Regions from separate parts of the Alteromonas sp. MTD1 genome, predicted to be linked through region 1. Evidence: predicted binding sites of a transcription regulator. Region 1 holds the regulator's gene; each other region holds the start of a gene.
What was found. The regulator sigma-54, encoded in region 1, starts transcription at its own class of promoters, with help from an activator protein. The targets are predictions, from matches to a motif close to GTTGGCACGNNNNTNGNNT.
Positions count from the first base shown of each region.

Region 2: glnA (glutamate--ammonia ligase) is a predicted target of sigma-54. The motif match lies at 2,424-2,442, and genes of this name have one in related genera.
Region 3: ACGHAV_RS03765 (glucan biosynthesis protein) is a predicted target of sigma-54. The motif match lies at 1,495-1,513, and genes of this name have one in related genera.

Region 1 is NZ_BTGG01000008.1:229,654-233,921, reverse strand. It holds gene lptC (LPS export ABC transporter periplasmic protein LptC) at 1-569, shown strand, start outside; gene lptA (lipopolysaccharide transport periplasmic protein LptA) at 538-1,092, shown strand; gene lptB (LPS export ABC transporter ATP-binding protein) at 1,095-1,820, shown strand; gene ACGHAV_RS12660 (RNA polymerase factor sigma-54) at 1,896-3,389, shown strand; gene hpf (ribosome hibernation promoting factor) at 3,419-3,706, shown strand; gene ptsN (PTS IIA-like nitrogen regulatory protein PtsN) at 3,720-4,163, shown strand; gene rapZ (RNase adapter RapZ) at 4,234-4,268, shown strand, end outside.
Region 2 is NZ_BTGG01000003.1:87,205-91,472, forward strand. It holds gene glnL (nitrogen regulation protein NR(II)) at 1-109, opposite strand, end outside; gene ACGHAV_RS04840 (DUF4124 domain-containing protein) at 240-845, opposite strand; gene glnA (glutamate--ammonia ligase) at 948-2,357, opposite strand; gene typA (translational GTPase TypA) at 2,828-4,268, shown strand, end outside.
Region 3 is NZ_BTGG01000002.1:248,179-252,446, reverse strand. It holds gene ACGHAV_RS03780 (hydrolase) at 1-88, shown strand, start outside; gene ACGHAV_RS03775 (YheU family protein) at 216-467, shown strand; gene ACGHAV_RS03770 (outer membrane beta-barrel protein) at 543-1,094, opposite strand; gene ACGHAV_RS03765 (glucan biosynthesis protein) at 1,684-3,297, shown strand; gene mdoH (glucans biosynthesis glucosyltransferase MdoH) at 3,275-4,268, shown strand, end outside.

The sequences.
Region 1 (4,268 bases):
TTGGCTTTAACCGTTTAGGCGTAAGTATTTCTGCGCTATTTATATTGGCCATGTTGATGTACCTACCGACATGGATGGAAGACGAGCCTGAAGTCACTGGCAGCCAACAGTCAGACGCGCTAAAACCTGCCTACAAGGCTAAAAACTTAACTACTACCCTATACAATCAAGAAGGTCGGCTAAACCATAAGGTATTCGCCACGTCGATGGAGCACTATGACCAACTTGGTTTCGTACTATTTCAGCAGCCTAAGTACACCCTATATACCGAGAGCAATTCGTCGCCTTGGGTGGTCTCGGCAGTAGAAGGAACCCTGTACAATAACGAACTTATTCAATTAGAAAACAATGTCGTTATTGAAAATCAAACCGGTGATGACTTTGTAAAAACCATCACAACGCAATACATACAAATAAATTTAGACAACAAGCAGATGACATCAGACCAAACAGTTGAAATACTAGGGTCACAGTATGTTATTCAAAGCAATGGGTTTAACGCGAACTTACGCACCCAAGAATACGAGCTTATCGATCATGTACAAACCACTTATTCCCCTAGCAACTAGCCTACTTTTAGCCTTGGCAAGCAGCGGTGTTGTTGCAAGCGAAGCCGACTTTAACAAGCCCATTAAGGTGGACTCAAAGTCGCAGTTTGTCGATGGGAAAAATAAAACATCATTATTTAAGGATGATGTTCGAATCTCTCAGGGCTCGTTAGTGATTAATGCTGACGAAGTAGAAGTTATCGCCACTGACGGCGAAGGAAGAGAAGTTTTCGTAGCGAGAGGAAACCCTGCAAGCTACTCTCAGCAGCTTGAAGACGGTACGCCGGTTTCGGCAAAGGCGAATGAAATTCGTTATGAGGTAGTCAACCGCACTATTGCGCTAACGGGTAAAGCCGAACTTAAGCAAGATACCAGCATGGTGCAAGGCGATAACATTACCTTCGACATGATTACAGAGCAATTGCTTGCAACTGGCGGTGACGATACCGATGGTGATGGCAGAGTAACCACCGTATTTACACCTGAAACCATTCGAAAAGCAAAGTCTCAAGACGACAAAAAAGACAACGAAGGTAACGAATAGTTATGGCGACGTTAAGTGCAAAGAACCTTGCAAAAGCCTATAAAGCAAGACAAGTCGTGCGCGACGTTAGCTTATCGGTATCAACAGGGCAAATTGTTGGGCTATTGGGTCCGAATGGCGCTGGTAAGACCACTACATTTTATATGATTGTCGGCCTTGTTCCGCTAGACAAAGGCAAAATTGAAATTGACGACAATGAGCTTACTCACCAACCTATGCATGAACGTGCACGCCGCGGAATTGGCTACCTCCCGCAGGAAGCGTCTATTTTTAGAAAGCTTACTGTGCATGAAAATATCATGGCTATTTTACAAACGCGTAAAGATTTAAATTCACAACAACAAGAAGAAGAAGCCGACGCACTACTTGATGAATTTAATATTAACCATATACGTAATAGTGCGGGGATGAGTTTGTCGGGCGGTGAAAGGCGTCGTGTTGAAATAGCGCGAGCGCTGGCGGCAAAACCACAGTTTATTTTGCTAGACGAACCATTTGCTGGTGTTGATCCTATATCAGTTAATGATATAAAGAAGATCATCCAACATCTTCGTGATAGAGGCATAGGCATTCTTATCACCGATCATAACGTACGAGAAACATTGGATGTTTGTGAGAAAGCGTACATTGTGAGTCATGGCGAATTAATTGCGCAGGGAACCGCAGAACAGGTTTTAAGTAATCAAAAAGTTAGGGATGTATACCTAGGCGAACAATTCAGGCTATAGTTAATGTAACCGGATTGTCATTTTTTCAGTTTCGCTCTTGGTGTATTCAATTTAAAGCATTTAAATAAGAAGTAGATGAAACCATCTTTACAGCTAAAATTTAGCCAACAACTTACCATGACACCTCAGCTTCAGCAGGCTATCAAACTGCTGCAGCTTTCTACGCTTGACCTTCAACAGGAAATTCAAGAAGCGCTGGACTCTAATCCGCTTTTAGAAGTTGAAGAAGGCAACGACGAACCTCAAGTTGAAAAGAATAACATCGACAACGACGACAGTGGCGATGTTCAACCGACGGCTTCAAGCGATACGTTAGAAGCCGGAGATGCGCTTGAAAAGAACGATTTACCAGACGAACTTCCTATAGACAGCACGTGGGATGAATACTACTCGGCCTCTTCTGCGCCAGCGCCTGGCCCAGCCAGTGATGACGAACAAATTTTTCAGGGCGAAACTACCGAAGATATCCAAGAACACCTACTATGGCAGATGCGTTTAACCCCTTTCTCTGATACAGACAGAGCCATTGCCATGGCAATTATCGACTCTATTGATGAGTCGGGTTATCTAACCGTGTCACTTGAAGATATTCTAGAAGCAGTAAACGCTGAGGAAGTGTTAGACGAAGACAGCGATGAGCTAATTGAAATGGATGAAGTAGAGTGCGTGTTAAAACGTATTCAAATGTTCGACCCCATTGGTTCTGGCTCACGTTCTCCACAAGAGTGCCTTATGGTGCAGCTACGTCAGTTCTCTGAGGACACACCGTGGCTTGCTGAAGCCAAGCAGCTTATTGAAGAATATTCAGACCTTCTTAGCAGTAAAGACTACCGTACGCTCATGCGTAAAAGCCGTTTGAAAGAAGATCAGCTTCGCGAAGCAATGCGCTTGCTGCAAACCTTGAATCCTCGCCCTGGTAGTGCTTTAGTTACTAAAGAACCCGAGTACGTTATTCCAGACGTATCGGTTACTAAAAAGAACGGGCGCTGGGTGGTAGAGCTAAACCCTGATAGCCTGCCAAAACTTAGCGTTAATCAACAATATGCTGCAATGAGTCGTCGTGCAAAAAACAGTAGCGACTCGCAGTTTATTCGCTCACACATGCAAGAAGCCAAATGGTTTATCAAAAGCCTAGAGTCGCGTAACGACACCTTAATGAAGGTTGCTAATTGTATTGTGCAGCAACAGATGGGCTTTTTTGAGCATGGCCCAGAAATGATGAAACCAATGGTTCTCAATGATGTCGCAGAAATGGTAGATATGCACGAATCCACTATTTCACGCGTCACCACGCAAAAGTATATGCATACGCCACGCGGTATATTCGAATTGAAGTATTTCTTCTCGAGCCACGTAGCAACCGAGTCGGGTGGTGAGTGTTCATCTACTGCGATACGTGCATTGATCAAGAAGTTAGTGGCAGCTGAAAAACCTAGCAAGCCGCTAAGTGATAGCAAGATTGCTTCATTGTTGGCCGAACAAGGCATTAAAGTTGCCCGGCGAACAATAGCAAAATACCGGGAGTCGTTATCGATCCCGCCGTCGAACCAACGCAAAAGCCTTATTTAACGGGCTACATAATATAAGGAAGACGAAATATGCAAATCAACCTTACTGGTCATCATGTCGAAATCACCGACTCTTTGCGTAATTATGTCGATACGAAGTTCAGCAAACTTGAACGTCACTTTGATCACATTTCTAATGTGCATGTCATCCTGAACGTTGAAAAATTAAATCAGAAAGCCGAAGCGACAGTTCACTTAAGTGGCGCTGAAGTATTCGCATCCTCAGAAAATACCGACATGTATGCGGCGATTGACAGCATGGTTGATAAGCTCGACCGGCAGGTAATCAAGCATAAGGAAAAACTCAAAAAACATTAGTAGTTAATTAAGTATGGATATACAAGCCATCGTAAGTTTGGACCGCACCGAGTGTGCGGTTCAATGTAATAGTAAAAAGCGTATTCTAGAAATCATTGCCGACATTGCGGCTAAAAATAATGAAAATATAGACGGCGCTACGGTATTAAACAGCCTAATGTCGCGAGAGCGTATGGGGAGCACCGGCATTGGAAACGGTATCGCCCTTCCCCATGGACGCTTAGCTGGTCTTGATAGAGTTATTGCAATTGTAGTAACCAGTACACCAGCAATCGATTTTGATGCTATTGATGAAAAGCCAGTAGATATCTTTTTTGCGCTTTTGGTTCCGGAAGAGCAAACTGAAGGCCACCTTCAAACGCTTGCCACCGTTGCGGGCAAACTGAACAACAAAGACACCGTAAAAGCAATAAGACGCGCTACCACCAGCGACGATATAGTAAAAGCGCTGGGCTAACGCCGTAATAGATATAACCTCACTGCAATAAGCAGTGCGAGCTTAAGATTTTAATAAAGGGAGAGGCAAGGTGAAGCTGATTATTATCAGTGGTCGTTCAGGCTC
Region 2 (4,268 bases), on a different contig from region 1:
CTTCGCCAGCATGATTGGCGTAAACAATCACTAGCTTGCTGTCTACCATTACCAGCGCGGTATTAAGGCTATTGATAAGTTGTAATGTGTCTAACTCGGTGGATTGCATCCGAGTTTATCTCCTTTGCACCAATATTGTGCATTGTAGCGTGCAATCCTTCGAATCGCGACAAAACAGCCTATTTATTTAATGTGACTGAACTGCCATGGTGCGCCTTCGGCGCTGGTGTTGCACGCTATTAGTTATTAATTAACGCCGATGCCTGATGAAGGTAAAGGGTTTGAGTAGGAGACGATGCAAGAGTCTTGCCCGTATTGTCGGTAAGTTCAATTTTGAACGTGTGTGCACCACGATGTAAACCTTTAAGCTTAAACAAGCCTGATGAATTGCTTTTGTATGGTGCACCGTCAAACACTAATCTAAAAAGCGGAGCTTTAGGCGTGCCGGTTTGTTTTGCGGATATCGTCACTTCGCCTAAGTTGTTACGAACTGTCGCTTCTGGCTGAGGGCTAACAATGGAAACGCGATATTGTGGTTTTGCTTTGTTAGGTGCTGGTGGCGGCAGCACAGGCGCTTTTGCTGCATTCACTACGTTTAACGTTTTGTCATCGAATGCCATAGGCTGTGCTTGTGATGCGGGCTTATCGGTATAGGTTACGGTGCCGTCGCTATTCACTATTTTGTATATAGCTTTGTTGCCCGCTGCGTTTTGGGCTTTGCTTTCAGTGGCTTTGGTTCCACTATTTTCGTTTTGCGTAGTCTGTGCCGTTTGCGCTAAGGATACATTGCAACACAGAACACCTAGTGAAAGTAACAGCGAAAGTAGTTGTTTTTTATTTAGCACCAGATTCACCTCTATCATGCCCATTACAACATAGTAGATAATCGCTAGGCATAAAAAAAGCCCGCTAGGCGGGCTTTCGTATGTTTCTTAATACCGCGTAAATTAAACGCTGTAGTACATGTCGAACTCAACAGGGTGAGTTGTCATGTTAAGAGTAGTCACTTCTTCAGACTTAAGGTTGATGTATGCATCAATCATGTCGTCAGTCATAACGCCACCCGCTTTAAGGAAGTCACGGTCGTTATCAAGTGCTTCAAGCGCCATTTCTAGCGAGCTTGCAACAGTTGGAATTTCCGCTGCTTCTTCAGCAGGTAGGTCGTACAAGTCTTTATCCATTGCGTCGCCAGGGTGGATCTTGTTCTTAATTCCGTCAAGACCAGCCATAAGCATTGCAGTGAATGCTAGGTATGGGTTAGCTGTTGGGTCAGGGAAACGAACTTCGATACGGCGCGCTTTATCACTAGTAACGTGAGGGATACGGATTGAAGCAGAACGGTTACGTGCAGAGTAAGCAAGCATAACTGGTGCTTCAAAGCCTGGTACAAGACGCTTGTAAGAGTTTGTAGAAGCGTTAGCAAATGCGTTAATTGCACGCGCGTGCTTAATGATACCACCAATGTAGTAAAGCGCTTCTTCAGAAAGACCAGCATACTTGTCGCCAGCAAAGATGTTAACGCCATCTTTAGAAATTGATTGGTGACAGTGCATACCAGAACCGTTGTCGCCTACAAGTGGCTTAGGCATAAACGTAGCAGTTTGGCCGTATGCGTGTGCAACGTTGTGAACAACATACTTGTAAATTTGGATTTCGTCAGCTTTGTTAACCAGCGTGTTGAATTGACATGCAATTTCGTTCTGGCCAGCGGTCGCAACTTCGTGGTGGTGCGCTTCAATTACAAGGCCCATTTCTTCCATAACAAGACACATAGCAGCACGAATATCGTGTGCAGAATCTACTGGAGGTACTGGGAAGTAGCCGCCTTTCACACCTGGACGGTGCGCCATGTTGCCACCTTCAAACTCTTCGCCTGAATTCCACTTCGCTTCTGATGAGTCGATTTTGTAGAAAGAACCAGCCATGTCAGTATGGAAACGAACGTCGTCAAAAAGGAAGAACTCTGGCTCAGGACCGAAGAAACATGTGTCGCCGATACCTGTAGACTTAAGGTATTCTTCTGCGCGACGTGCAACAGAACGTGGGTCACGCTCGTAACCTTCCATCGTTGAAGGCTCTACGATGTCACAGCGAATGTTTACTTGAGTTTCCTCTGCAAACGGGTCTACTACAGCGCTTGCTGCATCTGGAAGAAGTACCATGTCAGACTCGTTAATGCCCTTCCAACCAGCAATTGAAGAGCCGTCGAACATTTTTCCTTCTTCGAAGAAATCTTCGTCAACTTGGCTAGCAGGAATTGATACGTGTTGCTCTTTACCTTTTGTATCGGTAAAACGTAAATCTACAAACTTCGCTTCACTTTCTTTAATCAGCTCTAATGCCTTTTCTACTGACATCGTGTCCTCCAGGTTTAATGTAAAAATGCGGAATGATCAGCTTCACCCCAACAGTGAAAAAAGTGAAAGCGATTATCATGCCATCTATATGCATACCGTTTTCTGCGGCATAGGGCAGGGCAAATCACTCTCTAGTAAAGTGTTGTGCACTATTTTGGTGCGTAGATGCACGCAAATGGTTCAAGAGTTGCGAATAGTTGATCATTAGCCTAGATGACTTTTTGTACACTTACCACCCAAATCGGTTTTTGGCTTGTAATTAATTTGAGCAATCATCGTGATAAGAGAGGGTCTGGAATAATAGCGATAACTTTATTTCGTTTGGGATCAAAAAAAGATGCGCAAATGTCGTGTTTTTTCTGTACAATCCGCGCAAATTTTTCTATCTGCATTTTTTTGCAACAAATCTCGTGCACACTTATTTCATTGTGAAAGGGGTAGGCACCGATTTACACAGGCTCTATATAAGCATGAATACCACTGATATTAGTAAATTGCGTAACATCGCAATTATCGCTCACGTTGACCACGGTAAAACAACCCTGGTAGACAAACTGTTACAACAGTCTGGCACCCTTGAATCTCGAGGCGAGCAAGAAGACCGTGTAATGGACTCGAACGACATCGAGAAAGAACGTGGCATTACCATCCTTGCGAAAAACACGGCAATTAACTGGAATGACTACCGCATTAACATCGTGGATACTCCAGGACACGCCGACTTCGGTGGTGAAGTAGAGCGTGTTATGTCAATGGCCGACTCTGTACTTCTACTTGTAGATGCACAAGAAGGTCCAATGCCGCAAACGCGTTTCGTAACGCAAAAAGCATTCGCACAGGGTCTTAAGCCAATTGTTGTAATCAACAAAATTGACAAGCCAGGTGCACGTCCTGATTGGGTTATGGATCAAGTATTCGACCTTTTCGACAACCTAGGTGCAACTGATGAACAGCTAGACTTCCAAGTTGTTTACGCTTCAGCGCTTAACGGCTGGGCATCGCACGATGCTGATGAAAAGGCAGAAGATATGACTGCACTTTTCGAAACTATCGTTGAGCAGGTTTCTGCACCAGACGCCGATGTAGATGGCGCATTCCAAATGCAAATCTCACAGCTTGATTACAACTCGTATGTAGGTGTAATTGGTGTTGGTCGTGTTAAGCGTGGTTCAGTTAAGCCTAACCAGCAAGTTACAGTTGTAACTGCTGACGGTCAAAAGCGTAACGGTAAAGTTGGCCTAGTATATGGCTATCTTGGTCTTGCACGTCACGAAGTTGAATCTGCACATGCTGGCGATATCATTGCCATTACAGGTCTTGGCGAGCTTAAGATTTCTGACACTATTTGTGACGTTAACACTGTTGAAGCACTTCCTCCGCTAACGGTTGACGAGCCAACAGTTACGATGACTTTCCAAGTAAACACGTCTCCGTTTGCTGGTAAAGAAGGAAAGTACGTAACGTCGCGTAACATTCTTGAGCGCTTGAACGATGAGCTTGTTCACAACGTTGCGCTGCGTGTAGAAGAAACACAAGATCCGGACAAGTTCCGCGTATCTGGCCGTGGTGAACTTCACCTTGGTATTCTTATTGAAAACATGCGTCGTGAAGGTTACGAACTTGCTGTATCTCGTCCAGAAGTAATTCTGAAAGAGGTAGACGGTGAAACACAAGAACCTTACGAAACGCTAACTATCGACTGTGAAGAGCAACACCAAGGCTCAATCATGGAGCAATTAGGTCTTCGTAAAGCTGAAATGACCGACATGTCTCCAGACGGTAAAGGTCGTGTACGTATCGACTTCGTAATTCCAAGCCGCGGTCTAATTGGTTTCCAAACAGACTTTATGACAATGACGTCGGGCTCTGGTCTTCTGTATCATACGTTCGATCACTATGGCCCTTACAAAG
Region 3 (4,268 bases), on a different contig from region 1:
ACTCAACCCTAAAGTATGGCTGCACGAGCGCGTGAAGCGTTTTGTAACCGACGTATTACCCGTAAACAGTACATGTAGCTACAAATAGCTACAAAAAATAGCAGAGCAACTTTCACCTCTAAACCAAAGCTTTTAAATAAGCCGCTATTACAATCTCTTATTACAAATCCTAACTGCAGCAGCACACCTTTATGGGGTGCTTACAGGAGACATAAATGATTATTCCCGTTGACGCACTAGAACCCGATACGCTGTACAGTTTAGCCGAAGCGTTTGTATTGCGAGAAGGTACTGACTACGGCGAGCAAGAAGTAGAGCTTGATGTAAAGGTGCAGCAGGTATTAGAAAAACTAAAAAGCGGAGACGCTGTTGTGGTTTATTCTGAGCTTCATGAAAGCGTTGATATTAAGCGCAAAGAAGACATTCAGCCTAGCGATGTGGAAAGCGAAGACAATGACGGTTATTGATTGGCGCTAAGACACAAAACAGGATCAAAAAAGCCGGGTCGAGCAACCCGGCCACCTACCTGAGGAGAGGAAGGCTTAAAAAGCGTAGCGTGCAGTTACCTGCATAATGTCTAACTCATCAATAACTTTATAGTTAGCGCCGACTGCCCACTGCGATGTAATGTAATAATTAGCACCCACTTTGAACGTCGCTTCACCGTCATCTACGTCGTAGTATCCAATCTCACCTGCAAGTTCTACTTGCTCGGTTATCATAGAGCGAAGGCCGGCATTTATGCTGTAACCTGTTTCATCTGAAACGTCGCCATCTATACGCTCAAGGTTGGCGCCGAAGTACGCGTCAGTAGTGGTGTTTATTGGAAGTCTGTAGCCTGCGCCTAGCGTAAGCATGTCGAAATCGAAACTGCCTTCTTCGAAGAAGCTGTATTCACCGTTCAAGTACCAATTGCTATTTAGTAAGTATTTACCGTTAACAGTAAGGCCGTCTGGCTCGAACGATTCGTTGTTATCGAAATCCATTTTTGTGTAGCCACCTTCAACATAACGCCAGTCTGGCTTGTCTGCCATTGCACTTAATGGAAGTACTGAAGCTGAAACTAGTGCGAGAAGTGTAAGTGTTTTGCGCATGTGATTACTCCTTAATTTTCACAAAAGCTCATTTCTGTTTTCTGTATTCATGTTGACCTTTCAAATACATGAGCCATGTTTTCGTGTGTTGGAGTGTTTGCAAAGCGTTTGCCAACATTGCGTTATCTGGCTATTGGTTTCGCCTTTTGTTTGTTTAACGCACTGATATTAATGGTTATTTTCGTTTTGTTTTTTGCTGTGCTTACTTTCCATCAATGTAATTCAAACGCCGGTGATGGATAAAAACAGAATAACTGTCTCTAAAAAACAACACTTGTTCTTTAGTCTATAAAATCTGACCAGCTAAAAAGCGCGGGAAGCACAAAATTTAACTTACACACCCTTTTTTATGTTCATGAAATAAATGGTTTTTTTCATTAATCGCATGGCTTGGCAGCGTGTTGGAACACCTTTTGCTCACTAGCTAATGACAACGCGAACGTTATTCAAATGGTGTGCAGGCTTCATTTCACTTTTAAATCTGCATTACACAAATGGGTTAGCAAGGAATAGAGCGCTTTTAAACTAATTCATTTGCTTCTGGCTATGGCCTTCTTTGTTTAGCGTTCTTTTCATAAGGAGAGGATGAATGGGCAAGTTAAACTTATTTTCCATAAGTAAAAAGATTACCGCTGGCGCCAAATCTGGCGTGGCCATGCTATTCATAAGTATTTTCTTGATGGCACTTCAAGCCGTTTCGGCAGAAGAGGTAAATGACAAAAATCAGCCTCAAAGTGCGTCACCAGTACTTCAATCAGTTATTGATGCTGCGCGCGCATCTGCAACACAAAGCTATGAGCAGGACGATCATGGCCTAAATTCGGCGCTAAAAGAGATGGAATATACAACGTATCGTTCTATCCGTTTTAAAAGTGAAGAAAGTCTTTGGCGCGACGAGAACGACTATGAAGTGCAGTTTTTTCACCCAGGTTTCCTTTATGAGCACCCCGTAACCATTCATACCATTGGCAGCGATAATGCGCCGGTTCGATTACCGTTTGATAAAACAATGTTCAGTTATGACGGCACTTCAAAGGCGTTGGCCGACCTTACTGACACTAAATCGGGTTTCGCCGGTTTCCGCCTACATTACCCGATTAAGAACGCACAGTACAAAGATGAGTTCGCGGTCTTTCTCGGCGCTTCTTACTTTCGTTTAGTGGGTAAAAATCAGGTGTATGGCATTTCTGCACGCGGTCTTGCTATTGATACTGCGTTAGCAAAAGGCGAAGAGTTTCCCCACTTTACTGAGTTTTGGATAGTCGAGCCTAAAGAAGGTCAGCCGATTACCGTTTATGCGCGTCTTGAGAGCCCGTCTGTATCGGGTGCCTACAAATTCATAATTCAGCCAGGATTAAATACTAAGGTTGAGGTTCAAAGCTGGCTGTTTGCCCGTGAAGACGTACAAAAGCTTGGTATAGCACCGTTTACCAGTATGTTTTTGTATGGTGAAAACTCAGAAAAACGCCATGACGACTATCGCCCTGAAGTACATGACAGTGACGGTGTACTAATGGTGACTCACGCCGATGAGCAAATCTGGCGCCCTATCACTAATCCAGCACGGTTACAGATAACATCGCTAAGTGATACCTCGCCTAAAGGCTTTGGCATGCTTCAGCGTGACGGTGAATGGGGCAACTATTTAGATGCAGAAGCCAACTATCACCTTCGTCCAGGGCTGTGGGTTACGCCATCTCAAGGTTTTGATAAAGGCCGTTTAGAGGTAGTTGAAATTCCAACAAAGTCTGAAATACACGACAACATTGTAGCGTTTTGGACACCCGTTCAGCCTTTTAACGCAGGTGATTCTCGCTACTTTGCATATACGCTAAGTACCGTTGAGCAAAATCCTTTCACAAGTGAGTTGGCAAGCGTAGTGCGTACTCGTCAGGGAAAAGCGGTGCTGCCCGGCGATGAATTTAAAGATGAGCGCTTAAGCAAAACACGCCAGTTCAGCATTGATTTTACCGCGCCAGAGGGCACTGAATGTGATGCTGAGGCAATGAAGTTAGTGGTGCAGGGCGCAAACGGCACCATTTCACAGCAACGACTTTATGCTGTTGCTGATGGGAAAGAGTGGCGCGCTACGTTCTTTGTACAGCCTAAAGAAAAACAAACCGTAGATATGCGCGCCTATATTGAGCAGGACGGTAAACGCATTAGTGAGGTCTGGAATTATGTTTACCAACCGCTTCAATAAAAATCAGCAAAACGCAGCACAAGCTGTATCAAGTTATGAACACAATTCAGCGTGGCAGTTAATAGTTAAAGGATCATCTATGCGTTTGTTTATTATGGCAATGTTAGTTATTCCCAGTACTGCATTGGCAGGCTGGAGTTTGTACGAAATATTTCTTCCAAACGGCCTGACAGGCCTAGAGATGGCGCAATTAGGCCTTGGTTTAACCCTTTTTGCATGGCTGTGTATGGCATTTTGGACTGGCATAATTGGGTTTGTTTTACAGCTGTTTCATATCGACCCGTTAAGCCTTAGTAAAAAGCAGAAAGCGCCTAGCGAGAATATAGCGTTGAAAGCGCGTCATGCTGTGGTAATGCCAGTTTACAATGAAGATACCAAGCGCATTATGGTGGGCTTTGAGGCGTGCGTTCGTGAGCTTATGGGCAGTGAGTCGGCGGCGAATTTCGATTTTTACATGTTAAGCGATACGCGAGACTTACAAAAAGCAGATGCAGAGCTACGCGCTTTTTCTAGACTACAAAAGCGCTTAGGTAGCTATGCATCGCAGGTGTTCTATCGCCGCCGTGAGCAAAACCTTCACAGAAAAGTAGGTAACCTTAAAGAATTTTGTGAGCGCTGGGGTGGCAACTACGAAGCTATGATTGTACTTGATGCCGACAGCATCATGAGTAAAACCCGCATGGTTGACCTTGCGCGTCGAATAGAGCAAAACCCTGACACTGCTCTTGTTCAAACTATTCCTATGCCAGTGCGCCAAGACACCTTCTTCGGTCGCTTTGTACAGTTTGCAGCGCACTTATACAGCCCTATGCTGGCAACGGGTTTGTCGTTTTGGCAAACCGATAGCGCCAACTACTGGGGGCACAACGCCATTATTCGCATAACGCCCTTTATGCAACACTGTGGTTTACCTACCCTTGAAGGTCGTGCGCCTTTTGGTGGTGAAATTTTAAGTCACGATTTTGTTGAGG